Regions from separate parts of the Pseudomonas sp. NPDC079086 genome, predicted to be linked through region 1. Evidence: riboswitches for the same ligand, from Rfam matches in the RefSeq annotation. Region 1 holds a riboswitch; each other region holds the start of a gene.

Region 1 (7,909 bases):
GTTTGAGTAGCCAGTGATGCCAGCGGTTGCGCCGCGCCAGCCAGCCTCGGCGCTGCAATTGCAAGGTCAGCAGCAGCCCGGCGACAGCACCGAGTAGCAGACCGAGACAGCTGTAGCCAAATAGGGGAAGAAAACTGAAAGGTTCCCACAAGCCTTCGAGTAAAACCTGGGCTCGATCCATGAATACAACACTCCTTGTCATGTTTGCAGGTCGCACAGCCTAACCCTCTGCGCGACCATTCGCAGCCCAGCCGCCTAATCCTGTGCGGTGGGCCACAAAATCGCCCCGACTAACGGAACGGCGGTTCGTCGAAGCTGCGCAGCTTGCGTGAGTGCAACGAGTTGAGCTGGTTGCGCAACAGGTCGAGAGCGGTGATGCCAATGTGCAGGTGCTGGGTGACGGCGCGTTCGTAGAACGCTCCCGCCGCCCCCGGCAGCTTGATTTCGCTGTGCAGCGGCTTGTCCGATACACACAGCAGCGTGCCGTAGGGCACCCGCAGGCGATAGCCTTGCGCGGCGATGGTGCCGCTTTCCATATCCACCGCCACGGCGCGCGACAGGTTGATCAGCGGCCGTTCCTGAGCCCAGCGCAGCTCCCAGTTACGGTCGTCGTAGGTCAGCACGGTACCGGTACGCAAGCGCTTTTTCAGCTCATCGCCCTGTTCACCAGTGACCTGTTTGGCAGCCTCCTGCAACGCCTGCTGCACCTCGGCCAGGGCCGGTAGCGGGATATTCGGCGGCAATACACGGTCGAGAATGCCGTCGCGACGCATGTAGGCGTGGGCCAGTACATAGTCGCCGATGGTCTGCGATTGGCGCAGGCCGCCGCAGTGGCCAATCATCAGCCAGCAATGCGGACGCAGCACGGCCAGGTGGTCGGTGATGTTCTTGGCGTTGGACGGGCCGACGCCAATATTGACCAGGGTAATGCCGTCACCCTCCTTATCACTCTGCAGGTGATAGGCAGGCATCTGATAACGGTGCCAAACCACCGTCTCGATGATTGCCTGCATCTCGCCTTCGGCCATGCCACGCTCGATGACTACATTGCCCGGTAGCACCATGCGGGTGAAGCGCGACTCGCCCACCAGCATATCCAAACCATGGCGAATAAACTGGTCGACATAACGGTGGTAGTTGGTCAGCAGAATCCACGGCTGCACATGTCGCCAGTCGCTGCCGGTGTAATGCACCAGACGGCGCAGGGAAAAATCCACCCGCGCCGCATCGAACAGCGCCAGCGGCAGCGGGTCGGTGTTTTCCCAGTCATACAAACCATCAGCAGTGCCATCGGTGGCAGCGGAGAGGTCGGTGCTGGGGAACACCCGCGCCAGTTCGGCGGCGGTCACACCGGAGCCAGCCAGCTCGTCGCCCTGCTCAACCACATAGGGGTAAGGGATGTTCTGCTGACTGATGCCCACTTCAACCCGCACGGTGAAGTCGCTCATCAGCGGACGCAGCTGCTCCAGCAGGTACTTACGAAACGCCGCAGGGTGCGTGACGGTGATGCTGTAAGTGCCCGGCACCTGCACCTTGGCATAAGCACGCACAGTGGTCGGCACTTCGCCCTGACACAGATAGATCAGGCGCAGCTCTGGGTAACGGAACTGGCACTGCTGGGCGGCATCTGGCTTGATGCGCTCTTTCAGGTAGCGCTTGAGCGCCTGACTGAGAGCGGTGGTCGCCTGCAGGTGCAGAGCGGCCAGACGATCCACCGCTTCTTCAGCGGTTTTGGCGACAATAAAGTCATCGGAGCAAGGGTTCACAAGGCACCTTCCTGGCTGAACGTAATGGCTCTATCTTGCCCTGATCCGCCGCGTTTGCGATAGCGCGGTGTTGCCTGTGCTGGCTACTTGAGCAGCGCTTGCAGATCCTCAGGAATATCCTGAGGGGTCAGCGGACCGACGCGACGCGTACCCGGATTCCCCGAGGGTAATAGGCCTAACAACGAGCCTAGGCTACCGGGAATGCGCAGCAACTGCGCCAGCCCTTCGGCCCAGTCACGCTGGCGCCAAGCCCATGCAAGCATCCACAAATGACTGCGCAAGTGCTCGTTGAAATAACGCTGACCGAGAATATGCGCTCGCTCCAGATGGTGTAGCTCGGCGGCTGGATCAAAGCCGCACTGGGCGCGGGCCAGTTGGTATTCTTGCCAAAAGGCGTGTTCACGGGTCATGGCAACGCTCCTCGTTAAGCTGCACAGTCAGTCTGCAAGTGCGAGGCCGCCCCCAGGTCAAGCAACAACAGCTAATCTTCAACAACCCCAGTTCCTGAGGAAAACGCATGCCGCGCGCCCTGCTCACACTTGTGCTGTGCCTATTACCCAGTTTTCTGCTGGCCGACACCCTGGACGGCCACTACCTGACTACGCTGGACGGCCAGCCAGCCGAAATGCACCTGCGCAGTCAAGGCCAGCAAGTCAGCGGGGAATATATCGAGGGCGGCACGTTGCGCCTGCAGATCAGCGGCAGCTTTGACGGCCAACTGCTCAGCGCGCAGATCAGCGAACCGCAATCCGGGCAGTTGATCGCCAATATGAATGCCACCTACGCCAATGGCGTGCTCAACACCCATATCGCCGCGCGCAATCCGACTACCGGAGCAACCCTGGAACGCAAGGCGCTGTTCCACCGGCAAAACATTAGCGCTGCAGCGGCCACGCAAAGTAGCCGCCCAAGCAGCAGTGCAACACGCGACCCAGCGCTGATCGGAACCTGGATACACGAGAAAATCATCAACAGCGGCGGCGCCAATTTCGCGTCGATGACCACCCAGATGATTCTGCAACTGAGTGATGACGGCAGCGTTTCGCAATGGACGCGCAGCGTGGCAGGCGGCTCAGACTGGAACTACGACAGCCCTGGCGAGCTGCAATACAGCGGGCGCTGGCAGAGCAACAACGGCTTGCTGGAGGTGCAGATGCAAGGCCGCAGTGACTATCAGCCTGCCGCCTACTATCGCTTCAGTGACCAGTACCTGGTCACTGAGAGCAATACCGGCAAGCTGATCTGGCAGCGCCGCCGGTGATCAATCAGGCAGGCTGGTGCAGCCGCGCGTTGAACAACGGCCCACGGCTATAGGCGGACAGCGCCTTGGCGGCGGCCAGCACACCCAGATCGACCAGTGGCTCGATCAGGATCACGCTCATATAGGCCAAACCGAAGCTACCGACGGCAGCCAGGTTCTCGCCGGAGAAGCCGTTACCGTAGACCGCCCAGAAACCGACCCAGGCAACGATGCCACCCTGATAAGCCGTCGACAGCGCCAGCGCCTGCTTGTAGGAGAGGTCCACATACGCGGTGCCCGGCGCAATCAGGCGCTTGGCCAGCAGGCTGATACCCCACAGCGGTACCAGCAGCGTGGTCACGTTCATGCCGTACTGCGGCAAGTCGAACTGAGCGAACAATAGCCCCTGCAGCAACAGGCCAAGCGCCAGACCGATAGCCGTTGCCCCGGCGCCAAACAGCAGCAGCAGAGTTGAGCCGAGGATCAGGTGTACTTCGGAAACGCCAACCGCCTGATGCGGAAAGACCTCGAAGAAGCAAAACACCAACGCAGTGGTCAGCAGGCTACGTAAGGTCAGGGCAGCAATGCCGCCGTTGCTGCGTACGCTGTCGAGGGCAAGCTTGGCCGTGAGGCCAAAGGCACCCGCTGCGGTTGCATAACTGAGGAAGAGTTTGGCGCCAGTAACGACTTCTGGTTCGATGTGCATAGAGATTCCTGTACCGCGCCCACCGCGCGATGATCTGGATTGAGGGATTGGGCATCGTGCCCGGCTTCGATGGCAGGTCTCCTGGCTCACGGTTTACTACTTCGCCCGCCTTCCCAACCTTGCGGTCAGTGGCATGTGGGCGTCGCTCGCCGCTTACAGTTGCGGGGGCAGCCATGGCTTCGGTACGTGTAGCAGTACCCACCATGTTCCCTTTTCATCCGCTCGCGTAACACGCTGCGGAACCATCGGCGGCCACCTTACCCGGCCGCACGCAGAAATGACATAGCCCGGCGCAGAGGACCGGGCTCAAGGTAAAGCAGAACACTGCAATTCGCGCAAAAGCCCTTGCTAGACGGGCATACACCTCACACCAGGTGCGGCGTGCTGCGCGCCAACAACGCCTCAACTTCCACTCCGCGCGGCAAGGTGCCGTAGACACGACCACCCTGGCCGCCCAGGCGGCTGGCGATAAAGGCATCAGACACCGCCGCATTACCGGCTTCCAGCAGCAACTTGGCTTGCAGCGCCAAAGCCACGTCTTCGGTGAGTTGGCGAGCGCGGTACTGGATATCGGCGGTGTCGCGGAAATCCGCCTGCAACTTGGCAACATGCGCCTTGAGCCTTGCATCACCGTGGCCGTCGCCCAGCTCATGGAACAGCGCATCAAGCACACCTGGTTCCTTAGACAGGGCACGCAACACGTCCAGGCATTGCACGTTGCCCGAACCTTCCCAGGTGGAATTGACCGGTGCTTCGCGGTACAGGCGCGGCAGGATGGTTTCCTCGACATAACCGGCGCCGCCCATGCATTCGGCGGCCTCGTTGATCATGGCCGGCGCCCGTTTGCAGATCCAGTATTTGCCCACAGCGGTGACGAGCCGAGCGAACTTGTCTTCCTGCTCGTCGTGCGGATTATCCAGCGCCTTGCCCATACGCATGGTCAACGCTAGCGCCGCCTCACTTTCCAGGGCCAGGTCAGCCAGTACGTTCTGCATCAACGGCTGTTCGCTAAGCACGCGGCCGCCCACCTGGCGATGGGCACAGTGGTGCGCGGCCTGGGTCAGCGCCTGACGCATCAGCGCGCTGGAGCCGATCATGCAGTCGAAGCGGGTCAGCGCGACCATCTCGATAATGGTTGGCACGCCGCGGCCTTCCTCGCCGACCATCCAGGCCAGCGCGCCGCGGAACTCCACTTCGCTGGAGGCGTTCGACCAGTTGCCCAGCTTGTTTTTCAGGCGCTGGATATAGAACTCGTTACGCGAACCATCCGGACGATGGCGTGGCAGTAGAAAGCAGGTCAGCCCCTTAGCGGTATACGCCAGGGTCAGAAAGGCATCGCACATCGGCGCCGAGCAGAACCACTTATGGCCAACCAGCTCATAGGCCTGACCCGGGCCACCCAGGCCAACCGGATAAGCCCGCGTGGTGTTGGCGCGCACATCAGTACCGCCCTGCTTCTCGGTCATGGCCATGCCGATGGTCGCCCCGGTTTTCTGCTCTATCGGCAGGTTGCGCGGGTCGTATTGGGTCGAGAGGATTTTTGGCAACCACTTCTCGGCCACATCGGCCTGTAGCTTGAGTGCGGGCACGCTGGCGAAGGTCATGGTCAGCGGGCAGCCGCTACCGGCTTCGGCCTGGCTGTGCAGGTAGCTCATCGCGGCACGTGCCACCTGGGCACCGGCACGCGGGTCAGTCCAGGGCATGGACGGCAGGCCGTGTTCGATAGCGGCGCTCATCAACTGGTGGTAGGCCGGGTGAAACTCAACCAAATCAGCACGATGACCATAACGGTCATGGCTCTTAAACACCGGCTTATTTTCGTTAGCGAGAAAACCAGCGACCATCAGCTCACCGCCGGCCAGACCGCCATATACATCCAGACGCTGCTCGGCCCAGCCACCGCCAAAACGCTTGGTCCACTCTTGCAGCGGCAGGTCGACGCGGTACAGATTGGCGCCATCCAGCGACGGCACTTGATTGAACACTTCATGGGTTTCGGCGTGTTGGCTGGCGTTCATGGCTGAGGCTCCTCTTCAGGCAATGGGGCGCCCACGACGCGTAGACAAAAGGTGACTAAGGCCTGGCTGACTTCAGCCAGGCTGGGGGCGGGGTAACCGGCTTCGCGGGCCGCACGCGCTGGCGGCGACAAAGGGCCGACCAGCGCTTCGGCGATGGCGCCAACCAAGCAGGCAGCAACCAGGTTGATCTGCTGCACGCGGAATACGCCGAGCGCGGCGCCTTCCTGCAACAACTCAACGAACAGCTCCGCGTAGGCTTCGCGGTAGAACAGGCGCTGCTCGTCGACTTCCGAATCAACCGGCTCGGCGATCAGGGCAAAGGCCAAACGACGGCTGTCCCAGGCCCGCGCCGCAAAGCGCTCAAGCCCTGCGCCCAGGCGTTGCTCCGGACGACCGGTTCCGCGCATGGTGGCGGCCAACGCATCGACTTCACGCTGGCTGGCCACGGCAAACACCTCGGCTGCCAGGCTTCCCTTGCTGCTGAAGTGGCGATACAGGCTGCCAGTGGCGATGCCAACATCCTCGGCCAGCGCTTGCATGGTCAACGCCGCAAAACCGCCCTCGGCAACCCGTGCAAGCGCGGCGTCGATAATGCGCTCGCGCAGGGCTTGATCGCGATCGATACGCAGTGCAGTGGTGCGATAAGCCATGGTCTGAATCCTGATTCACTATTGATCAAGTGAATCAGGATTCAGAGTTTGGCTAAAGGGCGATTCCGGGCACAACAGCGGGCATATTGGCCAGCCGTTGGCGCATGCCACCTAAGGGATCAGGACTCGCGGCAGAGCACCCAGTCATGCAACAGATTACGCAGCTGCTCGAACTTCACCGGTTTGGCCAGGTAGTCGCTCATCCCAGCGGCCAGGCAGCGCTCGCGGTCGCCGCTGTGGCTGTGGGCGGTAATCGCCAGCACCGGCAGCAGCTGACAGCCAGGCAGGTTGCGCAGCGCGCGGCAGGTGGCGAAACCATCCATGACCGGCATCTGGCAATCCAGCAGCACCGCGTCAACGGTCGCGCTGCGCAACACTTCCAACGCTTCGGCACCGTTGTCAGCGGTACGCACCTGATATCCCAGCTTGAGCAACATGCCGCGGGTCACAAGCTGATTGATCGCGTTATCTTCGACGATCAATACCGTGCACTGCTCAGGCGCGCGCAGCGCCGGGCCGGTGGCGCGCAGCACCACTGCGGCCGGAGTGGTCATCTGCACGGGCAAGGCCAGCGGCAGCTCCAGGCGGAAACAGCTGCCCTGCCCTGGCTGGGATTCATGGCTGAGGTCGCCGCCGAGCAGGTCGACCAGTTGCCGGCAGATTGCCAGGCCAATACCCAGGCCGCCGTACTCGCGGGTCATCGAACCATCCAGCTGCTGGAAGCGCTGATACAGCTTAGCGTCGGCCGGCACCGCGAAGCCCACGCCGCTGTCGATCACCTCGATGCGTAGCGGCAAAATATCGCTGGCCGTGCCGCCACGACTGACCCTTACCCGCACCTCGCCATGCAAGGTGAACTTGATGGCGTTATCCAGCAGGCAATTGAGGCTCTGCAGCAGTTTGCTGGCGTCGCCTTCCAAGGTATCCGGCAGGCTGTCGTCCAGTTCCAGAATAAAGCGCAGACCCTTTTCTTCGGCGCGCGGCGCGTACTGCGCACGCAGGCCATCGAACAGACCGCGCAGGCTGAATGGCTCGCGCCGTGGATACAGGCGGCCCGCTTGCAGTTCGGTGAGGGCAAGAATGTCATTGACCATGCGCATCATGTCGCGGGCAGAGCTGGCGGCCGTGCGCTGGTAGTGCGCCAGTTCACCGTCGATCTCAAGCATCTGCATCAGCTCCAGCGAACCGATCACCCCATTCATTGGTGTGCGCAGCTCGTGGGTGACGGTGGCAAGGAACTCATCCTTAAGGCGGTTGCTGTTGGCCAGTTCCTGGTTGAAGGCTTCGAGCTTGAGCCCGGCCTCCTGCAGGATGCGCGTGCGCTCTTCCTTCATTGCGTTGATGCGGTCGGCCAGTGCCAGCGAGAGCAGGCCTACTTCCAGCGCCGAACCGATCTGGCTGGCGTACATGGTGAGGAACATGTTCGGCAGGTAGCCCAACACCATCAGCGTATTGATCATTCCGCCGGCGAGAAATGCAGTCCAGGCGATGATGAAATAGCGCGCCACGCGCATACCGCGCATCCAGGC
Region 2 (7,909 bases), on a different contig from region 1:
CGAACTGCGCGAGCGTGAGCTGCCACTAAGCCTGATTGCGGCTCAGCAAACAGCGGTACTGCCGGTGCAGCGGCCGATTGATGTGCCTTTGGCGTCGCCGGTGCAGAGCTATATCGATGCGATCAACCTGGCGCTGGATAAGGCCCGCGACAAGGAAATCATTATCTATGTGCATGGCGCGAAGGTGGATTTCACCAATGCCTGTGAGCTGACGGGTGAGCTGGTGCATTTTGCCGGGAGAGACTTTGTCGGCCTGGCATTCGATTGGCCGTCACACCAGAACATTGTCAGCTATCTGCTCGGCATCGATGTCGGTCGCGCTCGTGATTCCAGCCAAGCGTTGGCGCAGTTGATCGAGCTGCTGGCGCGGCATACCGCTGTCGAGCGAATCAACCTGATCGCATACAGCGCCGGCGGGCGCGTGGCATCTCTAGCGTTGCAGGAATTCCAGAATCGTCATCCGGATTTGAATACGGCGCAGTTGCAGGAGCGTTATCGGATTGGCGCAGTGGTCTTTGCCGCAGCGGATGTCCCTGAGGAAATATTTGAAGGCCGCCTGCCTGCCATCAGTCGCGTTGCTGAGCAGGTGATGATCACTGTGTCCGATCAGGATGAGGCACTGGACTATGCGCAGCGTCTGATGCCCGGTGGCGCGCGGATTGGCAGCAGCCGGGCCGAGCAGAGCCTGCACCAATTCACACACAGGCGGCACCTAAACAATGTCACCTTACTGGATGTGTCCGGCAATAGCAGTGAGCGCGGTTTTGACATCGTCGGTCATCATTACTGGTACCGCCACCCCTGGGTCAGCAGCGATGTGATTTTACTGTTGCGTACGAATCTATCGCCGGATCAACGGGCGCTATCTGTCACCGAGCACCCGGCAGTCTGGTACATGAACACTGACTACCCACTGACGGTACGTGAAGCAACCCGGCGTGTACTCAAGGGCCAATGGTAGATGCTTTGGTCTGGCCTTAGCTGACGAAACATGCAGCTTGGCGCAAGCAGGCTGTAAGCCTGGATACGGCTATTAAAAACAAACGGATAGCGGACGAGGAGTCACCATGTTCACCCTTAAGCGTTTTGTCCTTTTGGCTCTGCTCGGCCTGCCGTTAGCGACCCTGCAGGCGGCTGAACCATCGTTCAGCTGTACCAAGGTAGCGTCTGGCAGTATTGAGGAACTGATTTGTCAGACGCCTGCTCTGGCCGAGTTCGACCAGAAAATGGCGAGTGTTTATCAGCAGGCTTCGGCCAAGGCCGCGAACCAGCATCCACCGGTACTCAAAGCTGAGCAGAGAGGCTGGATAAAAGGTCGCAATGACTGCTGGAAGGCCGCTGACCGCGAGCAGTGCGTAACCGAGAGCTATCGCCTGCGGATTACCGAATTGCAGGCGCGCTATGCGTTGCTCAAAGCTGTCGGGCCGGTGCATTTTCAGTGTGATGGCCTGCCAGCCAAGGAAGTGATCGTCACCTATTACCCCTCCGAGCCTGCGACCCTGCTGGCCGAGTTTGCCGACAGCGTGTCGTTGATGTACCAGCAGCCCGCAACCAGCGGTAGAAAATACCAGGGGTGCAATGAATCATTCTGGGAGCACCAGGGTGAGGCGGCTGTGGTGTGGGGCTACGGCTCGCCCGAGATGAAGTGTCAGGCCAAGTAACCCAGGTGGCTTAAGCCATCTGCGCTAAATGGCGCATTCGTTTGACGCTTAATCGCGAACTCTCTACCCTTCGCGCCTTGTAACAGGTGCCCCCAACGCTGTGCGTGTGCGGGGTGAAACTGGGAAGTCGGTGCGCTGTGTGTCTTTACGCCAGTTATTCCGACGCTGCCCCCGCAACGGTAAGTGAGTTAAACGTCGCAATTGCCACTGTGCTGCATGCATGGGAAGGCGCGGCTTAGAGCCTGAAGGTTCGCTCACAAGCCCGGAGACCGGCCTGTTGCAGTCCACGGCATCGCGGAGGGCGATGGCTGGCGTGTGGTTTGCGCTATGCGTAGGCCCGCGCTGTCCCTATCTCCGCATGCTTTTTCCAGCCAGATCGCCCTGTGGCGGTGGAGCAGTGCGATGACTGAATCGATTGAGCGTGACGCCCGGCACAAGGCGCGCATGGCCCGCAAGAAAGCCCTGATCGATGAAAAAATTGCCCAGGCCCAGGACGAATACGGCCTGCTGCTGGTGCACAGCGGCAATGGCAAGGGCAAGAGCAGCAGCGCCTTCGGCATGGTCGCCCGCGCCTTGGGCCACGGCCTCAAGGTTGGCGTGGTGCAATTTATCAAGGGTGCGGCCAGTACCGGCGAAGAAGCCTTCTTTCGCCGTTTTCCCGATGAAGTCAGCTACCACGTGATGGGCGAGGGCTTTACCTGGGAAACCCAGGATCGCCAACGTGATATCGATAAAGCCCGTGAAGCCTGGGCCGTGGCTGCGCAGTTGCTGAATGATTCAGCCGTTGGCCTGGTAGTGCTCGACGAGCTGAACATCGCGCTGAAATACGCTTACCTGGAACTCGACGTGGTGCTCGCCGATATCGAAGCGCGGCCGCTGCTGCAGCATGTGGTGGTGACTGGTCGTGGTGCGCTGCCGGGGATGATTGAGGCGGCGGATACCGTGACTGAAATGAGCCTGGTCAAGCATGCGTTCAAGGCCGGGGTGAAGGCGCAGAAAGGGGTGGAGTACTGATGCCCGCACGTCAATGTCCTGCACTGCTGATCGCTGCACCGGCTTCCGGCCAAGGCAAGACCACCGTAACCGCTGCCCTGGCACGGTTGCACGCGCGCCAAGGCAAGCGCGTGCGGGTGTTCAAATGTGGCCCGGACTTTCTCGATCCGATGATTCTCGCCCGCGCCAGCGGTGCACCTGTGTATCAGCTTGATCTGTGGATGGTTGGCGAGGCGGAGAGTCGCCGGTTGCTTTGGGAGGCGGCAGGTGAAGCCGACCTGATTCTGATCGAAGGGGTAATGGGCCTGTTCGATGGCACGCCCTCGGCGGCTGATCTGGCCCGGCACTTTGGCGTGCCGGTGCTGGCGGTGATCGATGGCTCTGCCATGGCCCAGACCTTTGGCGCCATGGCCCATGGTCTGGCGACCTTTCAGCCTGATTTGCCATTTTCCGGTGTGCTCGGCAATCGGGTTGGCAGCACACGGCATGGCGAGATTCTGCGTGATGCGCTGCCGGCCTCGATCCGCTGGTACGGCGCCTTGCCGCGCAGTGCCGAAGTTGGCTTGCCGAGCCGTCATCTGGGCCTGGTGCAGGCCGGCGAGCTGGCCGATCTGGATGCACGCCTGGATGCCGCTGCCGATGCCCTGGCCGCCAGTGCTGATACCCGTTTGCCGCCGCCCGTCAGCTTCGCCGCGCCGGAGCAGGCAAGGCCCGCACCCTTGCTCAAGGGGGTGCGGATTGGCGTGGCACGCGACAGTGCCTTTGCCTTTCTCTATCAGGCCAATCTCGATCTGTTGTGCGAACTGGGCGCCGAATTGAAGTTTTTTTCACCGCTGACAGACGCGCAGTTACCCGAGGTCGATAGCCTGTATCTGCCTGGCGGTTACCCGGAATTGCATCTGGCCACGCTTGAGGCCAACCAGCCCATGGCTGAGGCGATTCGTACGCACCATGCCATCGGCAAACCGATCCACGCCGAGTGTGGCGGCATGCTCTATCTGCTCGACAAACTGACCGATAAGCAAGGCGCCAGCGGGCAGATGCTTGGCTTGTTAAGCGGCGAGGCGAGCCTGCAACCACGCATGACCGCCATGGCCTTGCAGCAGGCTGAGTTGCCTGAGGGGCTGTTACGCGGCCACAGCTTTCACTACTCGGCGCTTAGCAGCGAACTGCAACCGCTGACCCGTGGCGAGTGCCCGAACTACAAACGCACCAGTGAGGCGGTCTATCGCCAGGGGCGGATGACGGCCTCCTATATTCACTTCTACCTGCCGTCCGATCCGGCTGCCGCCGCTGCGCTGTTTCTCCCTGGAGTGCCTGCATGAGTGAGCAAGCCTTTAGCCCGCTAGAGCGCGCGGCGGTGTATCGCGCTATTGCTGAGCGTCGCGATATGCGTCATTTCAGCGGCGGCGAGGTGGCTCCCGAATTGCTCGCGCGCGTGCTCGAAGCCGCGCATCAGGCCCCCAGCGTCGGGTTGATGCAGCCCTGGCGCTTTATTCGCATCACCCGCCCGGCCTTGCGTGAGGCGATTCACGGTTTGGTGGAGGAGGAGCGCGTGCGTACCGCCGAGGCTCTGGGCGAGCGCAGTGACGAATTTATGCAGCTAAAGGTCGAGGGTATTCGCGACTGTGCCGAGCTGCTGGTGGTGGCCCTGATGGAGGGCCGCGAGGCCCATGTATTTGGGCGGCGCACCTTGCCGGAAATGGACTTGGCTTCGCTGGCCTGCGCGATTCAAAACCTCTGGCTAGCGGCGCGCGCCGAAGGCTTGGGGATGGGCTGGGTGTCACTGTTCGAGCCGCTGGCCTTGGCAGATTTGCTCGCTATGCCGACCGGCAGTAAGCCGCTGGCGGTGCTGTGTCTGGGGCCGGTGACGGAGTTCTATGAGGCGCCGATGCTGGTGCAGCAAGGCTGGGCCGTGCCGCGGCCGCTCAGTGAGTTGCTGTTCGAGAACCAGTGGGGCACGCCATGAGCCTGGTGCTTAGCACCTGCGCTGGGGTCGCACTGGATGCGATTTTTGGCGAGTCCAAGGGCTGGCATCCGCTAGTGGCCTTTGGTCGTATGGCCGAGCGTATCGAGCAGCGCTTCAATCCGGCGGGCGGCGGTTGGCGCAGCCACGGCGTCAGCGCCTGGTGCCTGGCGGTGTTGCCGCTAACGTTGCTGGCTTGGCTGCTGAGCCAGATCAGCGGCTTGGGTTGGGCGGTGGAAATTCTTGCGCTGTACGCCGCTCTTGGCCTGAAAAGCCTGGGCGAACATGCCATGCCGGTAGCCCAGGCGCTGCGTCTGGGTGATTTGCGTCTGGCCCGCGAACGGGTCGGCTATATGGTCAGCCGCAATACCGCACAACTGGATGCTGCTGGGGTGGCCCGCGCGGGCAGCGAGTCGGTGCTGGAAAACGGCAGTGACGCGGTGTTTGCCGCGCTGTTCTGGTTTGTTATTGCCGGTGCGCCTGGTGTGGTGTTGTACCGCCTGAGCAATACCCTGGACGCCATGTGGGGTTATCGTAATGAGCGCTATGAGCGTTTCGGTTGGGCTGCGGCGAAGATCGACGATGTTCTTAATTACATTCCTGCGCGTTTAGTGGCCCTGACCTATGCAGTGCTCGGCCGAACGCTGTTGGCGCTGCGCTGCTGGCGAAACCAAGCGCCGCTGTGGGACAGCCCGAATGCCGGTCCGGTGATGGCTGCAGGCGCTGGGGCGCTGGGCGTTAGCCTGGGCGGCGCGGCGGAATATCACGGTGAGATGCATATACGACCCGAGCTGGGCGCGGGCCCGCAACCCAAGGCACGCGATATCGAACGGGCACTCAATCTGGTCAACGGTGGCGTGTTGCTGTGGTTGGCGCTGCTAGTGCTGTGGGGGCTTGCTTATGCTTGAACATGGTGGCCGGCTGCGCGCGGCCTCGCTGCGTTATGGCATTGCCCTGGCGGAGTGGTTGGATTTGTCTACCGGTATCGCGCCATACGGCTGGCCGCTACCGGCGATTCCCGCAAGTGCCTGGGCGCGCTTGCCCGAGCAGCAGGACGGTCTGGAAATCGCTGCGCGGGATTACTACGGCGTAGCCAACTTGCTACCGGTGGCCGGTTCGCAAGCTGCGATCCAGGCACTGCCGCGCCTGCTGCGCCACGTTACGGTGGGCATTGTTTCGCCGGCTTATGCCGAGCATGCGGCTGCCTGGCAGCGTGAAGGGCATCGCCTGTTAGAGCTCAGCGAGGGGGCAATCGAGCGGGCGCTGGAACGCATTGATGTCTTGCTGCTGGTTAATCCGAACAACCCCACCGGGCGCTGCATTGAACCTTCGCGTTTGCTGGAGTGGCACCGGCGCCTGGCCGAGCGTGGCGGCTGGTTGGTGGTGGATGAAGCCTTTATCGACTGCACGCCCGCGCTCAGCCTGGCCGCGTTCAGCGAGTTACCAGGGCTGATTGTGCTGCGCTCGTTTGGCAAGTTCTTCGGCTTGGCGGGCATTCGCCTGGGCTTTGTCCTGGCGCAGCCGCAACTGCTGGCGCAACTGGCCGAGCTACTCGGGCCTTGGGCCATCAGTGGGCCGAGCCGGGTGGTGGCCACTGCGTTGTTGCAAGACCTCGCCGGTCAGCAGGCGCAACGCGAGCGGCTGATGGCCGATGGTGAGCGCCTGGCCGCGCTGTTGATCGAGCATGGGCTCAGCCCAACAGGCGGTTGCGCCCTGTTCCAGTTCTGCTGCACACCACAGGCGGCCTTGTTGCATGAATTTCTCGCCTTGCAGGGCATTCTCACCCGGCTGTTTGAAGCACCGCTGAGCCTGCGCTTTGGTCTGCCGTCTGATGAAGCCGGCTGGCAGCGTTTGCAGCAGGCGCTGGTGGTCTTTGACGGAGAACAGTCATGACCACTCTGATGGTGCAGGGCACCACTTCCGATGCCGGCAAAAGCACCTTGGTAACCGCGCTATGCCGCTGGCTCAAGCGTCAGGGCGTTAGCGTGGTGCCGTTCAAACCGCAGAATATGGCGCTTAACAGTGCGGTTACCTCCGATGGCGGAGAAATCGGTCGCGCTCAAGCGGTACAGGCCCAGGCTGCCGGGTTAGCGCCGCACACCGACATGAATCCGGTATTGCTCAAGCCCAATAGCGACACTGGCGCCCAGGTGATCATTCATGGCCGCGCTCTCAGCAGCATGGATGCCGTTGCTTACCACGACTACAAGACGGTGGCGATGCAGGCGGTGCTGCAGTCGCACCAGCGCCTAAGCGCCGCTTATCCTGTGGTGATGGTGGAGGGCGCTGGCTCGCCTGCCGAGATCAACCTGCGCGCCGGTGATATCGCCAATATGGGCTTCGCCGAAGCCGTGGACTGCCCGGTAATTCTGATTGCCGATATCGACAAGGGCGGCGTATTTGCCCATCTGGTTGGCACCCTGGCGTTGCTTTCCGAGAGCGAGCAGGCGCGGGTGCAGGGCTTTGTGATCAACCGTTTTCGCGGAGATATCGCCCTGTTGCAGCCTGGGCTGGATTGGCTGGAGCAGCGCACCGGTAAACCGGTGCTCGGCGTATTGCCCTATCTGATGGATTTTCACCTGGAGGCCGAGGACGCCATTGATATTCGTCAGAGCGCCAAGGCGGCCGAGGTGCTCAAGGTGGTGGTGCCGGTATTGCCACGCATCAGCAACCACACCGATTTCGATCCACTGCGCCTGCATCCTCAGGTCGAGCTGACCTTTGTCGGCCCGGGCCAGGCCATTCCTGCGGCCGACCTGATTATCCTACCCGGCTCGAAAAGCGTACGCAGCGATCTGGCTTTTCTGCGTCAGCAGGGCTGGCCGGCGGCTATCGCTAAGCACCTGCGCTATGGCGGCAAGCTGCTGGGTATCTGCGGCGGTTTGCAGATGCTCGGCACGCAGATCGACGACCCGCATGGGCTTGAGGGGGGGGCGGGTTTCAGTGATGGATTGGACCTACTGGCATTCACTACCGTGCTGGAGCCGGAGAAACAGCTACGCAATGTGCGCGGCCAGCTGTGCCTGGAAAATGCTCCGGTCAGCGGTTACGAGATTCATGCTGGGGTCAGCTCTGGCCCAGGTTTGAGTGCGGCTGTGCGACTCGACGATGGTCGCGCCGATGGCGGCCTGAGCGCCGATGGCCAGGTGCTCGGCACCTATCTGCATGGCCTGTTTGAAACCCCGGAAGCCTGCAGCGCACTGCTGCGCTGGGCTGGCCTGCGCGAGGTGCAGCAGGTGGATTACCACGCCTTGCGTGAACGCGATATCGAGCGTCTGGCCGATCTGGT
Region 3 (7,909 bases), 850 kb from region 1:
GGTGCCCAGAGGGAGTGAACGTCGCCGCGGAGCTGCTCTCCTTCGCAACGCTCACCCTTACCCGCAGAGATGGGCTACCCCCTCATCCTGCTATCCCTAGTCTGCGATTCCACCAGCATATCTGGATGAGGCAGGCCGAATAGTGGAGCTAGATTGCGCTAGCTAGTCCGTTTCGTTGCCCTGAGAAACTAGAGCTGGCAAGTGTAGAGGGAGGCCAAAAATGGCTTCCCTCTACAAGCCCCGTCACCACTGTGTTTCCGGCAAAAGGATGAAACTTTATTTCCATATTTTAGGCCATGGCGAACGGCCTTGCCGCAAATTGGATGATACTTTAACGTCCCATACTGATTTCCATCTCGGTACAACCCCGTCCTAGGCCTTCAGCAGATTGATTTCTATCTAATTGGTTTATAAGTATTTTATAGAATTTTTGAAGCTTGATAACGAAGCTTTAAATTGGATGAAACTTTATTTTCATCCCACACGTGAAGATATAAAAAGTAAGCAGGCGCAGGGTGTGGTCTTTGATACGCACATCATCGCCAACCCGGCCAATACCCGGGAATGGATCGTGCTATTGAAGAAGGGCGCGGGCACCAGCTTCTTTCTGGTTGATGACCAAGAGCAGGTGGAGTCCTTCGCCGACCTCAATGACCTGATCGAAGAGTTGCGCTTACTCGGCATCAAAGGCACAGAGATTCATCTCTAACAGGCTGTAAACCAGGGTCACCCAATGCCCATTCGTTATGCGAGAAGTCTGACCGGCCGCACTCGCAGTGCGGCTGCCAACCGGCATCTTGGGTTTACCCTGGCTTTTGTTGCCGGGGCGATCAATGCCGGCGGATTTCTTGCCGTGCAGCAATACACCTCGCACATGACCGGCATTGTCTCGGCAATGGCCGATAACATCGCTCTGGGCGCGTATGAGCTGGTCTGGGGTGGCCTCGGCGCGGTGCTGTCGTTTCTTCTTGGCGCGGCGTGTTCGACGGTGATGATCAATTACTCACGGCGGCGGCATCTGCACAGCGAATACGCCTTGCCGCTGCTGCTTGAGGCCGTGTTGCTGCTGTGTTTTGGCTTTTTGGGCACGGCAATGGCGCAGATTACCGGCCTGTTTGTGCCGCTGACGGTGATGCTGCTGTGTTTCATCATGGGCCTGCAGAACGCGCTGATCACCAAGCTTTCCAACGCCGAAATCCGCACCACGCATATCACCGGGATCATCACTGACATCGGCATCGAGCTGGGCAAGCTGTTCTATTGGAATCGCACGCGCGGGCCTGAAATAGCCCGGGTGATGGCCGACCGTCAGCGGTTGCGGGTGCTCAGCTTGTTAGCGCTGTACTTCTTCCTCGGTGGGGTGATCGGCGCACTGGGTTTCAGCTACCTGGGGTACATCGCCACCGTGCCGCTGGCCTTGCTGCTGGTGTTGCTGGCCTGCGTGCCGGCGCTGGATGACCTGCTGTTACTCGCACGGAGGGCGCTACGTCGCTGAAGTCGATCGGTTGGTTACGCTCAAGCGTCTGACGACCTGAACAGATGGCGATGCTCGGCGTTATACAGCGCCGAGTCGGCGAACTGTTCGGCGTGCAGCACGCGGCCGACGAGGATCAGTGCAGTACGGCGAAAGCCCTTGGCGCGCACCTGCTCCTCGATGGTGGCGAGGGTGCCACTGACCCAATCCTGATCCGGCCAGCTGGCCCGGTGCACCACAGCAATCGGACAGTCCGCGCCGTAGTGCGGCAGCAACTCAGTGACTATCTTGCTCAGATGTACCACGCCGAGGTGAATGGCCATGGTCGCGCCGTGGCGCGCCAGATCACTCAGCTGCTCACCCGCCGGCATCTCCGACTTGCTCGCATAGCGAGTGAGAATCAGCGTCTGTGCCACCTCGGGCAGGGTCAGTTCGCTTTCCAGCAGGGCGGCGCAAGCAGCGGTCGCAGTGACGCCGGGAATGATCTGGAAAGGAATTTCCAGCCGACGCAGGTGGCGGATCTGTTCGCCAATCGCGCCATACAGCGACGGGTCGCCGGAATGCACGCGGGCCACGTCCTGGCCTTTGCCGTGCGCCTGGGCAATCAGCTCGATAATTTCATCCAGGTGCAGTTCAGCGGTGTTCACCACCTGCTCAGCGCTATGGCCTTCCAACACCGCTGCCGGTACCAGCGAGCCGGCGTAGAGAATCACCGGGCAGCTGCGCAGCAGGCGCTGGCCCTTTACGGTGATCAGCTCGGGGTCGCCGGGGCCGGCACCGATAAAGTAGACGGTCATGACAAATCCTTGGGTGCAATCGACGCCAGCGCGCAGGTGGCACTGGCATTACGGGTTTTGCCGCCGAGCAGGCGGACAGGTTGGCCGCCCAGGCGTTCGGCCAGCGCCTGGGCGCAGGGTTCGGCGACGGCCGGGCTGCCGGTGACGGCCAGAGTAAGTGCGCAAGCTTGAACGAGGTTTTGATAGGGCAGCAGCTCTTCAGGGCTGAAACAGATCAGCTGCAGGCCGAGATGTTCGGCCAGCGCCTGCAGGCCCGGTTCGTCACGCTTGTGCGTGATGCTCGCCAGCCCCGCCAAGTTATCCACATTAAGACCATGCGCCTGCAAACTGTGCAGCAGCAGGCTGAGCAAATCTTCCACACTGCAGCCGCTGCGACAGCCCAGCCCAGCGACTACCTGAATGGCGGCAGCGGGGCGGCTAGGGGCGTTACTGGGGATCATCTGCGGTGCTCGATGTGTGCGGCGGCGTAGCTCACCATGGCGGCCGGCAGTGGTCAACTGCGATTGACCGGCCGCCGTGGCCTGCGTAGCCTTGGCGCGTTCGAGGTTCTTCGCGGCTCTGCCGCTGAAGCTAAGAGGGAACAAGGTGAATGCCTTGGCTGCCCCCGCAACTGTAAACGACTCGTCCCCTTGCGTTGTTCTGCCGCCCAAGCGCTGCAGCACAACAGCCACTGCGTAAACGCGGGAAGGCGAAGGGGGTAGCCGGCGTATCTACGCCAGCCCGGTCGTGAGCCAGGAGACCTGCCTCGTCACGTTTTCGACAACCGGGCGGGGTGATCCGGTGGTGTTGGCTGACGCCCCGTGGCTGTCATGTCTGTGCCGCCTCCTGCTCGTCTTTCTTTCGACGCTATGCAGGACTCGCCATGAAAACCCTCGGCAAACTTCCCGTCACCATCGTTACCGGCTTTCTCGGCGCCGGTAAAACCACCTTGCTCCGGCATATGCTTGGCCACGCTGACGGGCGGCGCATTGCGGTGATCGTCAATGAATTCGGCGAGCTGGGCATCGACGGAGAAATCCTCAAACAGTGCTCCATCGGTTGTAGCGAAGAAGAAGCCAACGGCCGCGTCTTTGAGCTGGCCAACGGTTGCCTGTGTTGCACCGTGCAAGAAGAGTTCTTCCCGGTGATGCGCGAGTTAGTGGCGCGCCGTGGCGAACTCGACCATATCCTTATCGAAACCTCCGGTCTGGCCCTGCCCAAGCCGCTGGTGCAGGCCTTTAACTGGCCGGAAATTCGCAACGCCTGCACGGTGGATGCAGTGATCACTGTGGTCGATAGCCCAGCTGTGGCCGCTGGTACTTTCGCTGCCTTCCCTGACCAGGTCGATCAGCAGCGCAAGCTTGATCCGAATCTCGACCATGAATCGCCGCTGCACGAGCTGTTCGCGGATCAGCTGGCCAGCGCTGATCTGGTGATCCTCAATAAAGCCGACCTGCTCGACGCCGCCACCCTGGCGGCGGTGCGCGCCGAAGTGGCGGAAGAGCTGCCGCCAGCGGTGAAAATTATCGAAGCCCACGGCGGCGAACTGCCGCTGGACGTACTGCTGGGCCTCAACTGCGAAACCGAGCTGCACATCGATGCGCGCAAAACCCACCATGACCTGGAAGGGCATGAAGAGCACGATCACGACGAATTCGACTCGTTCCACGTGGAACTACCGGAGGCCGAGGAAGCGCGTTTGCTGGGCGCACTGAAGGACGTGGTCAGCAAACACGGCATTCTGCGCATCAAGGGTTTCGCGGCGATTCCCGGCAAGCCGATGCGTCTGCTGCTGCAAGGCGTTGGCCAGCGCTTCGACAAACACTTCGACCGCGCCTGGCAGGCTGACGAAGTGCGGGTCAGCCGCTTGATCGTGATCGGTCAGCAGCTTGATCAGGCTGTCATCAGCGCTGAATTGCAGGCGGCATTGGCGAACTAAGCCCCCATGCATCTAATCCGCACCCAGCCCGGCAGCCAAGTACCGGTCGACAGCATCGCCGACCTCGGCCAGACACCGGCCGAGCTGGTGATTCTCTGCACCGGCGATTCGCAGCTGTCGTTACTGGCCGAGGTGGCGCGGCAGTTACCCGAGGATTACCCGAGCCTGCGCCTAGCCAGTCCGGCGCAGTTGAGTAATCACGCCTCGGTGGACCTCTACGTCGAGCAGGTGCTGCAGCATGCCAAGGTCATCCTGATTGCCGTGCACGGCGGCGTCAGTTACTGGCGCTACGGTATTGAGCGTTTGGTTGAGCTGGCCGAGCGCGGTGCGCGGGTGATCATGGTGCCCGGCTGCGACAACCCTGACCCCGAGCTGATGGGCTTGAGCACTGTGCCGCAGGCTGAGGCCGAGCGGCTTTGGCAGTTCCTCCGTCAGGGCGGCGCGCAGAATGCGCGGCAGCTGTTTAACTGCATCGCCAGCCAGTGGCTGCAGCGTGACTATGTCTGGGGCGAGCCGCAGCCGTTGCCGCGCGTGGGCCTCTATCACCCGCAGCAGGCCAGCGCGGTTTTGGCCGACTGGCAGGCTAATTGGCAAGCGACTGCGCCGGTGGTGGCGCTGCTGTTTTATCGCACCCAAGTGCAGGCGGCGAACACCGGCTTTATCGATGTGTTCTGTCAGCGCCTGCAGGCTCAAGGCCTCAACCCGCTGCCGATTGCCGTGGCCAGCCTCAAGGAGGCCGCCTGCCTGGCCCAGGTCGAAACCTGGCTGGACGACACCGGCACGGCGCTGATCATCAACACCACCGCCTTCGCCTTGTCCAACCCGGAAGCACCGAGCGAGCGACCTTTCCGCCGCGATATCCCGGTACTGCAAGCCATTTGCTCGCTGGATAACCATGAGCAATGGCAAGCCAGCGCCCAAGGCCTGGGTTCGCGCGACCTGGCTATGCATGTCGTGTTGCCCGAGCTGGATGGCCGCCTGATTACCCAGCCGATCAGCTTCAAGGGCCTGGCCTGGCGCAGTGAGCGCAGCCAGAGCGATGTGGTGTGTTATCAGCCGCATTTAGCCGGGATGGATTTTGTCGCTGAGCTGGCGCGCAACTGGATCGCCCTGGCCGACAAGGCCAACGCCGACAAACGCATCGCCCTGGTGCTGGCCAACTACCCGACCCGCGATGGGCGCATCGGCAACGGCGTCGGTCTGGACACCCCGGCGGCGGCGCTGAATATCCTCCGTGCACTCGAACAGCAGGGCTATCCGGTGGAGGGCTTGCCCGACAGCGGCACCGCGCTGATCCACCAGCTGCTCGGCGGCGTGACCAATGATCTGGAGATGCTCGACGCACGACCCTGCGCGCAGAGCCTGGCGCTGGAGGACTATCTGGCGTTTTTCCACAGCCTGCCGGCGGCCAACCAGCAGGCGGTGCGTGAACGCTGGGGCGAGCCGCAGAGTGATCCGATGTTCCGAGGCGGGCGGCTGATGATTGCCGGCCTGCGTTTCGGCCTAGCCTTTGTCGGCATCCAGCCGGCGCGCGGTTATCAGCTGGATGTGGCGGCGGTGTATCACGATCCCGATCTGGTGCCGCCGCACGGTTATCTGGCGTTCTACTGCTGGCTACGCCGGGCCTTTGCTTGCGACGCGGTGATCCACGTCGGCAAGCACGGCAATCTGGAATGGCTGCCGGGCAAGAGTGTCGGCCTGTCTGAGCAGTGCTGGCCGAGCGCGATTCTCGGCCCGCTGCCGAATATCTACCCGTTTATCGTCAACGATCCGGGCGAGGGCGCGCAGGCCAAGCGGCGCACCCAGGCGGTGATCATCGACCACCTGATGCCGCCGCTGACGCGCGCCGAAAGCTACGGCCCGCTGCGTGATCTGGAACGTCTGGCCGACGAGTATTACGAGGCCAGCCAGCTCGACCTGCGCCGCGCCGCCGAGCTGCGTGGCGAGATTCTGCTCAAGGTGCGCGAGGCCAGCCTGGATCGCGAACTGGGCCTGCAACTCAACGAAGACCCCAACAGCTGGCTGCCGCAGCTCGACGCTTATTTGTGCGACTTGAAGGAGTCGCAAATCCGCGATGGCCTGCATGTATTTGGCGAATCACCGGCCGGCAGCCTGCGCCGCGATACCCTGCTGGCGCTGCTGCGCATTCCCCGTGGCGACGGCCAGGGCGGCAATGCCAGCCTGCTGCGCGCCTTGGCCAGCGATCTGCAATTGGCCTTCGACCCGCTCGACTGCGACATGGCCGCGCCTTGGCAAGGCCCGCGTCCGGCGCTGTTGGCAGGGTTAAGCGATGAGGCCTGGCGCAGCGCCGGCGATACCCGCGAGCGTTTGGAATTGCTGGCGCTGCGCCTGATCGATAGCACAGATTGCGAAGCCGTGGGTGCGCTCAGTAGCCAGGTACTGCAGCGTTTGCGTGAGCAGATTGCGCCACTGCTGGATGCCTGCGGCGCTGCTGAGATGCACGGCCTGTTGTCGGCTCTGGATGGGCGCTTCGTCCCGGCCGGGCCGAGTGGCGCGCCGAGTCGCGGGCGTCTGGATGTGCTGCCCACTGGGCGCAATTTCTACAGCGTTGATGTGCGCAACCTGCCCACGCCGACGGCTTGGCGCATCGGCGTGCAAGCGGCGGATCGTCTGCTTGAACGGCATTTGCAGGATCACGGCGACCACCTGCGCCAACTCGGCCTGTCGATGTGGGGCACGGCGACCATGCGCACCGGCGGTGATGACATGGCTCAAGCGCTGGCCCTAATGGGCGTGCGCCCGGTGTGGCAGGCCGGCAGCCAGCGCGTTGAACGCTTCGAAGTGCTGCCATTGACGCAACTCGGCCGCCCGCGCGTGGACGTGACCTTGCGCGTGTCCGGCTTCTTCCGCGATGCCTTTAGTAACCTGATTCGCCTGTTCGATGATGCCGTGCAGGCGGTGGTCGATCTCGATGAGCCAGAGGACATGAACCCGCTGTCGGTCCGGGTTTGGCGTGAATCCCTGACTCTGCAGGACAGCGGCCTGGACGAAGTCGAGGCGCGTAAGCAAGCCGGCTGGCGAGTGTTCGGCTCCAAGCCGGGGGCTTATGGCGCGGGCGTGCAGAACGCCATCGACGAGCGCTTGTGGCAAACCCGCGAGGACCTCGCCGAGGTCTACCTGAACTGGGGCGGCTACGCCTACGGCAAACACAGTGAAGGCACCCCGGCGCGGGCGCAGTTCGCCGAGCGCCTGGAGCAGATGCAGGCGGTGCTGCACAACCAGGACAACCGCGAGCACGACATCCTCGACTCCAACGACTACTACCAGTTCCAGGGCGGAATGCTGGCGGCGGTGGAAACCCTGCGCGGGGCCAAGGTGGCCAGCTACCACGGCGACAACAGCCAGCCGGATACGCCGCGCATCCGCACCCTGAAGGAAGAGCTCAACCGCGTGGTGCGCGCCCGTGCGGCCAACCCCAAGTGGATCGAGGGTATGAAGCGCCACGGCTACAAGGGTGCGTTCGAGCTGGCCGCGACCATCGACTACCTGTTCGCCTTCGACGCCACCAGCGAACTGGTCGACGACCACCAATACGCGCTGCTCACCGACGCCTATTTGCTCGACAAAAGTACCCGCGACTTTATCCAGCAACACAACCCCGGCGCCCTGCAAGACATCATCGAACGCCTGCTCGAAGCACAGCAGCGCGGCCTCTGGCAGGCGCCGGGCGAGTACCGTGATGTGCTGGAAAATCTGCTG
Region 4 (7,909 bases), 830 kb from region 1:
GCGCTGCCGCCACGTCGACCACGGACTATTACATAAGGCACGCCACGGCTGTCGGCGGCCAGGGCGTCCTTGGATTCCGCCGCGCCGATAAAGCCCACCGGCATGCCGATAATCAACGCCGGTTTTGGCGCGCCGGCGTCGAGCATTTCCAGCAGGTAGAACAGCGCGGTTGGGGCGTTGCCGATCACCACCACGCTGCCTTGCAGATGCTCGCGCCAATGTTCCAATGCGACTGCCGAACGGGTATTACCCAGTGCGCGGGCCTGCTCAATCACGCCGTCGTTTTGCAGGGTGCAGATCACCGGGTTATTGGCGGTCAGGCGCGGGCGGGTGATGCCTTCGGCGACCATCCGCGCATCGCAGAGAATCGGCGCGCCCTTGGCCAGCGCGGCGCGGCCGGCTGCACCGGCCCCGGGGGAGAAGCGCAGGTCCTGCACCACATCGACCATGCCGCAGGCGTGGATAACGCGCACGGCGAGCTTTTCCAGATCAGCCGGTATCGCCGACAGGTCAGCCTCGGCGCGGATGGTGGCGAAGGACTGGCGGTAGATTTCCTGGCCGTCGCGGATGTACTCAAGCATCGCTGTTTCCTGTTGTGCAGTGGGCGGCGAACCAGTCGCCGGCCTCGTCGATCGTTATGGCGCTGGCCAGCATTTGGCCGAAACCGGCCGCCTCGGGCGTGCGTTGATAAAGCTGGTAATGCCCGGCGCTGCTGGCCAGCAGCGTAAAGGGCGCGGTATGCGCGGCGGCGCAGGAGCGCGGGCAGGCGCTGAGATGCACCTGCGGCCGCGCTGTGCTGGCGCGCAGGTGCTTGGCGAGCAGCAAGGCGTCGACTTTGCTGTCGGCTAGGCCCTTGGCGCAGGCGGCTGAGCCGGTGCAGGCGATCAGATTGCTAAGCGGTTCCTGCGCGTCAGTGAGCAGGCCGAGTTCGGCCAGCGCGTGCAGCAGTGTGCCTGCCGAGTGCTCTGGGATATTCGGCAGCAGCAGACCCTGCCAGGGCGTCAGGCGCAGGCTGGCATCGCCGTAGTGCTCAGCCAGCTCGGCCAGGGCGCGCAGCTGCGCGGCGTTGATCCGGCCCAGGCGCGCGCTGGCTGCAATCATGCACAGGCCGGCCTGCTGCTGTGGATAAATGCCGAGTGCTGGATGTGGGTGGATCGAGGTGCGCTGCCAACCGAGTGGGGCCGCTTGCAGGGCGAAGGGCAGTTGCGCCTGTAGCTGTTGCAGCAGCTGGCGGGCTGGAGTCACGGCGAGCAGCTGGCGCATCCGGCTATGTTCGCTTCCGGCCAAGTTGAGAAACAGCCTGAGCAGTAGCTCGATTAGCTGCACGACTTGCTCTGCGTCGATCACACCCAGTGGCTTGTCACTCGGGCAACCGGCCAAGCCAAAGGCCAATCGGGCCGGCGATCCGGGCAGGGCGCTAAGCCAGATATCGTGGGGGTGTTCGAGCATAGTCAGGGCTTCGCCGCCGTCCAGCTGCAGGGCGAACTTGGCCGACAGCCCATGCAGCGTCGGGGTGGTTTGCAGCAGGTCGAGCAATGCGGCGGCCAGCGGGCGGGTGTCGAGCAGGGCGTGCGGATCGAGGCCGGCGGCGGGGCTAAATAGCAGGTTGCGCACATCGTCGGCGGCCGGGTTGCTGGGGCCCAGGCCTGCGGCGAGCAGGCGCTCGATCAACTCGGCTTGCTGGCCGGGCAACACGCCACGAATCTGCAGATTGCTGCGGTTGGTCAGCTCCAGCACACCGCTGGCGCAGTGTTCGGCCGCCTCGGCGATGGCGCGTGCCTGGGAGCTGTTGAGTACGCCGCCGGCCAGCTTGACCCGACAGATGCCACCGTCCAGCGCCGGAACGATACGCAGCAGGCCGGGACACGCGCTAGGACGTGGGTCGGGCAGGTCGGCGGAGGTTGGACGGTTGCGCAAAAAGGGTCACCAGCAACAAAGACGCGGCGACCGAACCAGCGAAATCCGCCCACAGGGGATTTCATGGCATCGGTACACCCCGCCCGATGTTGGCACTCGCGACTAGCGTCGTCGGCAGGTCTCCTGGCTGACAGGTCTTTATCTGCCGCGGCCTTCCCGGTTACCCAGTGGCACAGTTGCGGCAGACTCGCTGTTTACAGTTGCGGGGGCAGCCACGGTTTAACCGTGTTCCCTCTTAGGCCCTATGCACAATGGCGGCGGGCACCGACGAAGGCGCTATTATGCCCGCTTTGTTTGACGTGCAGACACCCTTGCTCGTCGGGCGGGCGCAGAGGAGTAGGTATGACGGCCTGGTTAACCCTGGTGGGGATAGGTGAAGACGGCTATGCCGACCTGGGTGAGGCGGCGCGGCTGGCGCTGGGTGAGGCGCAGTGGATTGTTGGCAGCCCACGGCAGCTGGCGCTGTTGCCCAGCGATCTGCCGGGGCAGCACGAACTGTGGCCCAGCCCCTTCAGCCTGGAGCCGGTGTTGGCGCGGCGCGGTACGCCGGTGTGCGTGCTGGCCAGCGGCGACCCGCTGTTCTATGGGGTTGGCGCGAGCCTGGCGCGGCAGCTGCCGACGGATGAGTTGCGGGTGTTTTCCGCACCCTCGTCGGTGTCGCTGGCCGCCGCCCGTCTGGGCTGGCCGCTGCAGGACGTGACGGTGCTGTCGCTGGTGGCGCGGCCGTTGGCGGCGTTGCAGGCACAGCTCTTCCCTGGCGCGCGGCTGCTGCTGTTGAGCAATGACGGCGACAGCCCGGCGGCCGTGGCCGAGTTGCTGCGTGAACGCGGTTTTGGCCCGAGCCGGCTGACCGTGCTGGAGCACCTGAGCGGCGCTCAGGAACGGCGGATTGATGGCCTGGCCAGTGACTGGGCATTGCCGCGCGCTGCTGATCTCAATCTGTTGGCAATCGAGTGCGAGGCTGGCGCTGAGGCGCGCTTGCTGCCGCTGACGCCGGGTTTGCCGGACGACGCCTATCGGCACGACGGTCAGCTGACCAAGCGTGATGTGCGCGCCATCACCCTGGCGCGGCTGGCGCCGCAACCCGGCGAGCTGCTCTGGGATGTCGGCGCTGGCTGCGGCTCCATCGGCATCGAGTGGATGCGCGCGCATACCAGCTGCCGGGCGCTTGCCATCGAGGCCGATGCCGGCCGTCAGGCGCATATCCAGCACAATCGCGACGCCCTCGGCGTGCCTGGCCTGCAACTGGTCGCCGGCCGTGCCCCCGAAGTGCTGAGCGGCTTGGCTGCGCCGGATGCGATTTTTATCGGCGGTGGGGTGACCATCCCCGGTGTGCTGGAGCAGTGCTGGGCCAACCTCAAGCCGGGCGGCCGCCTGGTGGCCAATGCCGTGACCCTGCAAAGTGAAGCGGCGCTGGTGGCCTGGCGTGAACAGGTGGGCGGCGAGCTGACCCGCATCAGCGTGGCCCAGGCGCAGCCGCTGGGCGGTTTCGACACCTGGCGCAGCGCCTTGCCGATAACTCTGCTGGAAGTACGCAAGCCGTGAGTCCGCGCATTCTGCTGCTCGGCGGCACCACCGAGGCGTTGCGCCTGGCGCGCCGTTTAAGCCCCGAAACTATCTACAGCCTGGCCGGGCTGGGCCGGGTGCCGGATGACTTGCCCTGTCAGGTGCGCGTTGGCGGTTTCGGCGGGGCAGAAGGTTTGGCGGGGTATATCCGCGAACAGGGCATCGAACTGCTGCTCGACCTGACCCACCCCTACGCTGCGCAGATCAGCACCAACGCCGCCCGCGCCGCCGAACTGAGCGGGATCGTCTGCTGGGCGCTGCGCCGTCCCGGTTGGCAGGCCGGCGCAGGGGATGACTGGTGCGAGGTGGACGATTGGACCGGACTGATTGCCGCGCTAGACGAGTTCCGCCGGCCGCTGTTTACCCTTGGCCGTGAGCCGCTGGAACACCTGCACGAGATTCCCCTGCATCAGCACTGGACCGTGCGCTGCCTGACGGAGCAGCAAGCCGTGCCGCGTGCGGAGATTATCGGCGCGCGCGGGCCGTTCGATCTGCACGGCGAGCGTGCGTTATTCGCTCGCCTGGGCACGGATGTGCTGATCAGCAAGAACAGCGGCAGCCAGTCCACCGAGCCCAAGTTGCAGGTGGCGCGTGAACTGAGTTTGCCTGTATTGCTGCTGCGTCGGCCCGAGTTGCCAGCGGTTGATCGCGAGTTTCTGCAGCCAGATGCCCTGTGGGAGGCGCTAGAGCGGCGATTGGTCTGAGCGGTCGTCGCGGCTAAAGCCCCACAAGTCACAGATTGTTCCTCACGCTCCGCGTGGGAATTCAGCCCAGGACGCTCTGCGTCCACCACGGTTGCGCAGAGTTCAACTACGTCAGGCACGACGCGGAGCGTTGTAAGCGCAGGTGCCCACTCAGAGCGTGGGCACCATCTGGAATCTGATGCCCCGCCACCCGAGCAAAAAATCCCCTGTTAGACTGCCGCCCCGCTTTGGAGGCCGCCATGACCACGCCCGTTTCCCCTTACGCTCGCATTCTGTTTATTGGCCCAGGCCTCAGCCGTGGTGCGTCGGCTGAGCGTTTGCGCCAGCGCGTCGAGGCGCTGGTGGGCGAGGCGCATGTGCATGACAGCGAGCAGGATCTGCAGCCGTTCTGGCTGGCCCTGGATGAGTCGCCGCGCCCATTGCTGGTGGTGGATCTGGAACCGCGTGCCGATGCTGCTCACCGTGATTGGCTACGTGAGCAGATCGCCGAGCGCACTGATGGCGCGTCGGTGTTTGTGGTCTGCACGGCGATGGAAGATGCCTGGCTCGATGGCCTGGCCGCGCTGCTTGAGCGTACAGCACTGCATACGGCCTGCGGTGATGTGTCCGCCGTGCCGGCGCAGCACGCCTGGTCGCACATTCCGCCGCACGCCCAGCGTCTGCTGCTGTGCAACGGTCCGCGCTGCACACGCAAGGGCGCGCTGGGCCTGTGGAAAACCCTGCGTCAGCGTCTCAAGGCTGCCGGCAAGCTGGAGTGCGAGGGCGGGGTGCATATCACCCGCAGCCAATGTCAGTTCCCCTGCGATATGGGGCCGACTGCGAGCCTTTATCCACAGGGCGAGTGGTTCGGTATCCGTGACGAGGCTGCGGTGATTCGCCTGGTCGACGAGCGTCTGGTGGCCGGACGTGCGGTGCCCGAGCTGCGCATCGATCAGGGCTGAGTGCGCGTTGCTATTTATTTTCATGGCCTGTGTAACGCCAGAACATCTCGTCGCTCTAGTTGAATGCCGGCACGCAAAAACCTTTCGCCCGGCCAATCAAGATCACCTGAGGATACGCACATGACTATGAAATCTACCGCTGCTGCTGGTGCTGCTATCGCCTTCGCTGCTGCTTCCTTGTTTGCTAGCCTGACCAGCACTGTTGTAGTTGCTGAAGAGGCTGTTGTGCACTGCTACGGCGTGACTTCGTGCAAAGGTCAGAACGACTGCAAGACCGCTGAGAACAGCTGTAAAGGTCAGGCAGCCTGCAAAGGCCACGGCTTCAAGTCCATGACCCTGGCCGAGTGCAATAACGCTGGTGGTAAAGTCGGCGAATAAGTGAATCGGGGCGGCCGGACAGCGGCGGCCCCGCATCACTGCATGAGGAACCCTAGATGAATGCTGGACAAGACAGCTTGGGTTTTGGCCTGGGTTTACGCAGTACCTACTACCAAGCCATTCTCGAACAACGCCCGGCGATCGACTGGTTTGAGATCGTCTCGGAAAATTACCTGGTAGAGGGTGGTAAAGCCCTCTACTTTTTGGATGCCATCGGCGAGCAGTACCCGCTGGTGATGCATGGTGTGTCGCTATCGATTGGCGGGCCGCACGAGCTGGATCGCGATTACCTGCGCCGGCTCAAACACCTCGCGCAACGGGTGCAACCCGCCTGGATCTCCGATCATCTGTGCTGGAGCCGGGGCAATGCCCACCAGCTGCACGACCTGCTGCCGCTGCCCTATACCGAAGAAAGCCTGCAGCATGTGGCCGCACGCGTGCGCCAGGTGCAGGACGTGATCGAGCGGCCGCTGGTGCTGGAAAACGTCTCCAGCTACCTGCGCTGCGCCGATGATCAATTCAGCGAATGGCAGTTTCTCGCTGCGCTGAGCGAGCTGAGCGGCTGCGAGCTGTTGCTCGACGTCAACAATGTCTACGTCAGTGCACGCAACCATGGTTTCGATGCCTGGGAATTTATCAGCAGCCTGCCCAAGCAGCGTATTCGTCAGCTGCACTTGGCGGGCCACAGCGATTATGGCAACTACCTGATCGATACCCACGATCAGCCGGTCAGCGATCCGGTCTGGCAGCTCTACCAACGCACCTTGCAGCACCTTGGCCCGGTGTCCACGCTGCTGGAGCGCGATGACCATTTCCCGGATCTGGACGAGTTGCTCGGCGAGCTGAACAAGGCCCGTCAGGTGGCTACCGAAGCACTTCAAGGGACTGCACGATGCGCCTGAGTGACTGGCAGCACGAGGTGCAGGCCTACCTGCTCAATCCCGATGCCCAGCCGAACCCGGCGCTGCAGGCGAGTCTGTTGGGCAGTGCGGCGTTGAGTGCCGAGCAGGGCTTGGCGATTTACCACAATGCCTACCGTGCGCGGCTGTTGGAGGCGTTGCGCGGTGATTACCCGGCCGTGCATGACTGGCTCGGTGACGAGGAGTTCGATGCCCTGGCGTTGGCCTATCTCAGCGCCCATCCGTCGCAGCACTTCAGCTTGCGGTGGCTCGGTGCGCAGCTGGCGGACTTTATCGACGGCTATCTGGTGCCGGCCCAGGCTGCGCCGCTGAGTGAGCTGGCGCGGCTGGAGTGGGCGTTTACCTTGGCGTTTGATGCCGTCGACGCCCCGCCCTTGAGCCTGACGCAGATGGCCGAACTGCCCGCCGAAGACTGGCCGCCCCTGCAGGTACGCCTGCTGCCCAGCGTGCAGTGGCGTGAGTGCCGGCATAACAGCCTGGCGATTTGGCGCGCGTGTAAGGAGCAGGGCGAGTTCCCCGGTAGCCAGCTCTTAAGCGAGGGCGAGGTCTGCCTGATCTGGCGTGAACAGTTGATTACCCGCTACCGCAGCCTGGCGACTGATGAAGCTGCAGCGTTGCAGGGCATGACCCAGCAGGGCTGGAGCTTTGCCGAATTGTGCGCGCAACTCAGTGAACTGGGTGAGCAGGCCCCCGTGCAGGCTGTGACCTGGCTGCGCCAGTGGCTAAGCGACGGCTTGCTGAAACGACATCCTACGGGCTAACCCGCACCACCAGGTTTTTGCCTTACCATGCCGGCTCTGCCTCGTTGCGAGCCGTGCATGCCTGCCTTTTTGCTGCGTTACCGCGTTGCCCTGATCGTCTTGCTGATTCTGCTCGGCCTGTTGGTGAGTATCTGGCTGGCCGGGCGCTATGCCGAGCAGCGCGCCTGGCAGGAGCGTAGCCTGGAGGCGCGCGGGCAGTTGCAGCTGTATGCACAGTCGATCCACACCCTGGTCGAACGCTTTCGCTCGGTGCCCGAGGTGCTGGCGCTGGACAGCGATATCAAGTCGCTGCTGCGTGCGCCGACGGACAGCCTACTGCGCAGCAAACTCAATGAGCGTCTGGAACAGCTCAATACGGCCGCCGGCTCCAATGTGCTCTATCTGCTCAATGCCAAGGGCGAAACCCTGGTGGCCAGCAACTGGCGCGACTGGAGCAGTTTCGTCGGCAACAACTACGCCTTCCGCCCGTATTTTCAGGATGCTGTGCGCCAGTCCTCCGGGCGCTATTTCGCGGTGGGGGTAACCACCGGCATTCCCGGTTATTTCCTTTCCCATGCGGTGCGCGATGACAACGGCGTGGTGCTCGGCGTGCTGGTGGTCAAGCTGGAGCTGGAAGAGCTGCAGCGCGAATGGGCCAGCCAACCCGGCGTGCTGCTGGTGGCTGATAGCTACTCGGTGGTGATCCTCAGTAATCGTCCGGTCTGGCGTTTTCTTGCTCTTGA

Evidence for each region. A riboswitch is a leader RNA that binds a small molecule or an ion and turns the genes downstream of it on or off. The one in region 1 is predicted to bind cobalamin.
Region 2: linked by a shared signal. The riboswitch ahead of cobO (cob(I)yrinic acid a,c-diamide adenosyltransferase) and the one ahead of ACIGEK_RS07420 (energy-coupling factor ABC transporter permease) in region 1 are both predicted to bind cobalamin.
Region 3: linked by a shared signal. The riboswitch ahead of cobW (cobalamin biosynthesis protein CobW) and the one ahead of ACIGEK_RS07420 (energy-coupling factor ABC transporter permease) in region 1 are both predicted to bind cobalamin.
Region 4: linked by a shared signal. The riboswitch ahead of cobG (precorrin-3B synthase) and the one ahead of ACIGEK_RS07420 (energy-coupling factor ABC transporter permease) in region 1 are both predicted to bind cobalamin.

The regions. Positions count from the first base shown of each region.
Region 1 is NZ_JBITTY010000001.1:1,590,840-1,598,748, reverse strand. It holds gene ACIGEK_RS07440 (hypothetical protein) at 1-181, opposite strand, end outside; gene amn (AMP nucleosidase) at 291-1,766, opposite strand; gene ACIGEK_RS07430 (DUF3703 domain-containing protein) at 1,850-2,176, opposite strand; gene ACIGEK_RS07425 (hypothetical protein) at 2,284-3,027, shown strand; gene ACIGEK_RS07420 (energy-coupling factor ABC transporter permease) at 3,032-3,712, opposite strand; cobalamin riboswitch at 3,766-3,974, opposite strand; gene ACIGEK_RS07415 (acyl-CoA dehydrogenase family protein) at 4,078-5,730, opposite strand; gene ACIGEK_RS07410 (TetR/AcrR family transcriptional regulator) at 5,727-6,380, opposite strand; gene ACIGEK_RS07405 (7TM diverse intracellular signaling domain-containing protein) at 6,500-7,909, opposite strand, start outside.
Region 2 is NZ_JBITTY010000002.1:624,778-632,686, reverse strand. It holds gene ACIGEK_RS12465 (alpha/beta hydrolase) at 1-961, shown strand, start outside; gene ACIGEK_RS12460 (MliC family protein) at 1,068-1,661, shown strand; cobalamin riboswitch at 1,729-1,954, shown strand; gene cobO (cob(I)yrinic acid a,c-diamide adenosyltransferase) at 2,064-2,675, shown strand; gene ACIGEK_RS12450 (cobyrinate a,c-diamide synthase) at 2,675-3,979, shown strand; gene bluB (5,6-dimethylbenzimidazole synthase) at 3,976-4,623, shown strand; gene cbiB (adenosylcobinamide-phosphate synthase CbiB) at 4,620-5,528, shown strand; gene cobD (threonine-phosphate decarboxylase CobD) at 5,521-6,513, shown strand; gene ACIGEK_RS12430 (cobyric acid synthase) at 6,510-7,909, shown strand, end outside.
Region 3 is NZ_JBITTY010000001.1:738,736-746,644, forward strand. It holds gene ACIGEK_RS03575 (hypothetical protein) at 461-709, shown strand; gene ACIGEK_RS03580 (YoaK family protein) at 734-1,495, shown strand; gene cobM (precorrin-4 C(11)-methyltransferase) at 1,516-2,271, opposite strand; gene ACIGEK_RS03590 (cobalamin biosynthesis protein) at 2,268-2,711, opposite strand; cobalamin riboswitch at 2,798-3,034, shown strand; gene cobW (cobalamin biosynthesis protein CobW) at 3,134-4,189, shown strand; gene cobN (cobaltochelatase subunit CobN) at 4,196-7,909, shown strand, end outside.
Region 4 is NZ_JBITTY010000001.1:755,960-763,868, forward strand. It holds gene ACIGEK_RS03645 (precorrin-8X methylmutase) at 1-581, opposite strand, end outside; gene cobG (precorrin-3B synthase) at 574-1,917, opposite strand; cobalamin riboswitch at 2,013-2,201, opposite strand; gene cbiE (precorrin-6y C5,15-methyltransferase (decarboxylating) subunit CbiE) at 2,260-3,462, shown strand; gene ACIGEK_RS03660 (cobalt-precorrin-6A reductase) at 3,459-4,187, shown strand; gene ACIGEK_RS03665 ((2Fe-2S) ferredoxin domain-containing protein) at 4,427-5,128, shown strand; gene ACIGEK_RS03670 (hypothetical protein) at 5,249-5,506, shown strand; gene ACIGEK_RS03675 (DUF692 domain-containing protein) at 5,563-6,408, shown strand; gene ACIGEK_RS03680 (DUF2063 domain-containing protein) at 6,399-7,187, shown strand; gene ACIGEK_RS03685 (ATP-binding protein) at 7,245-7,909, shown strand, end outside.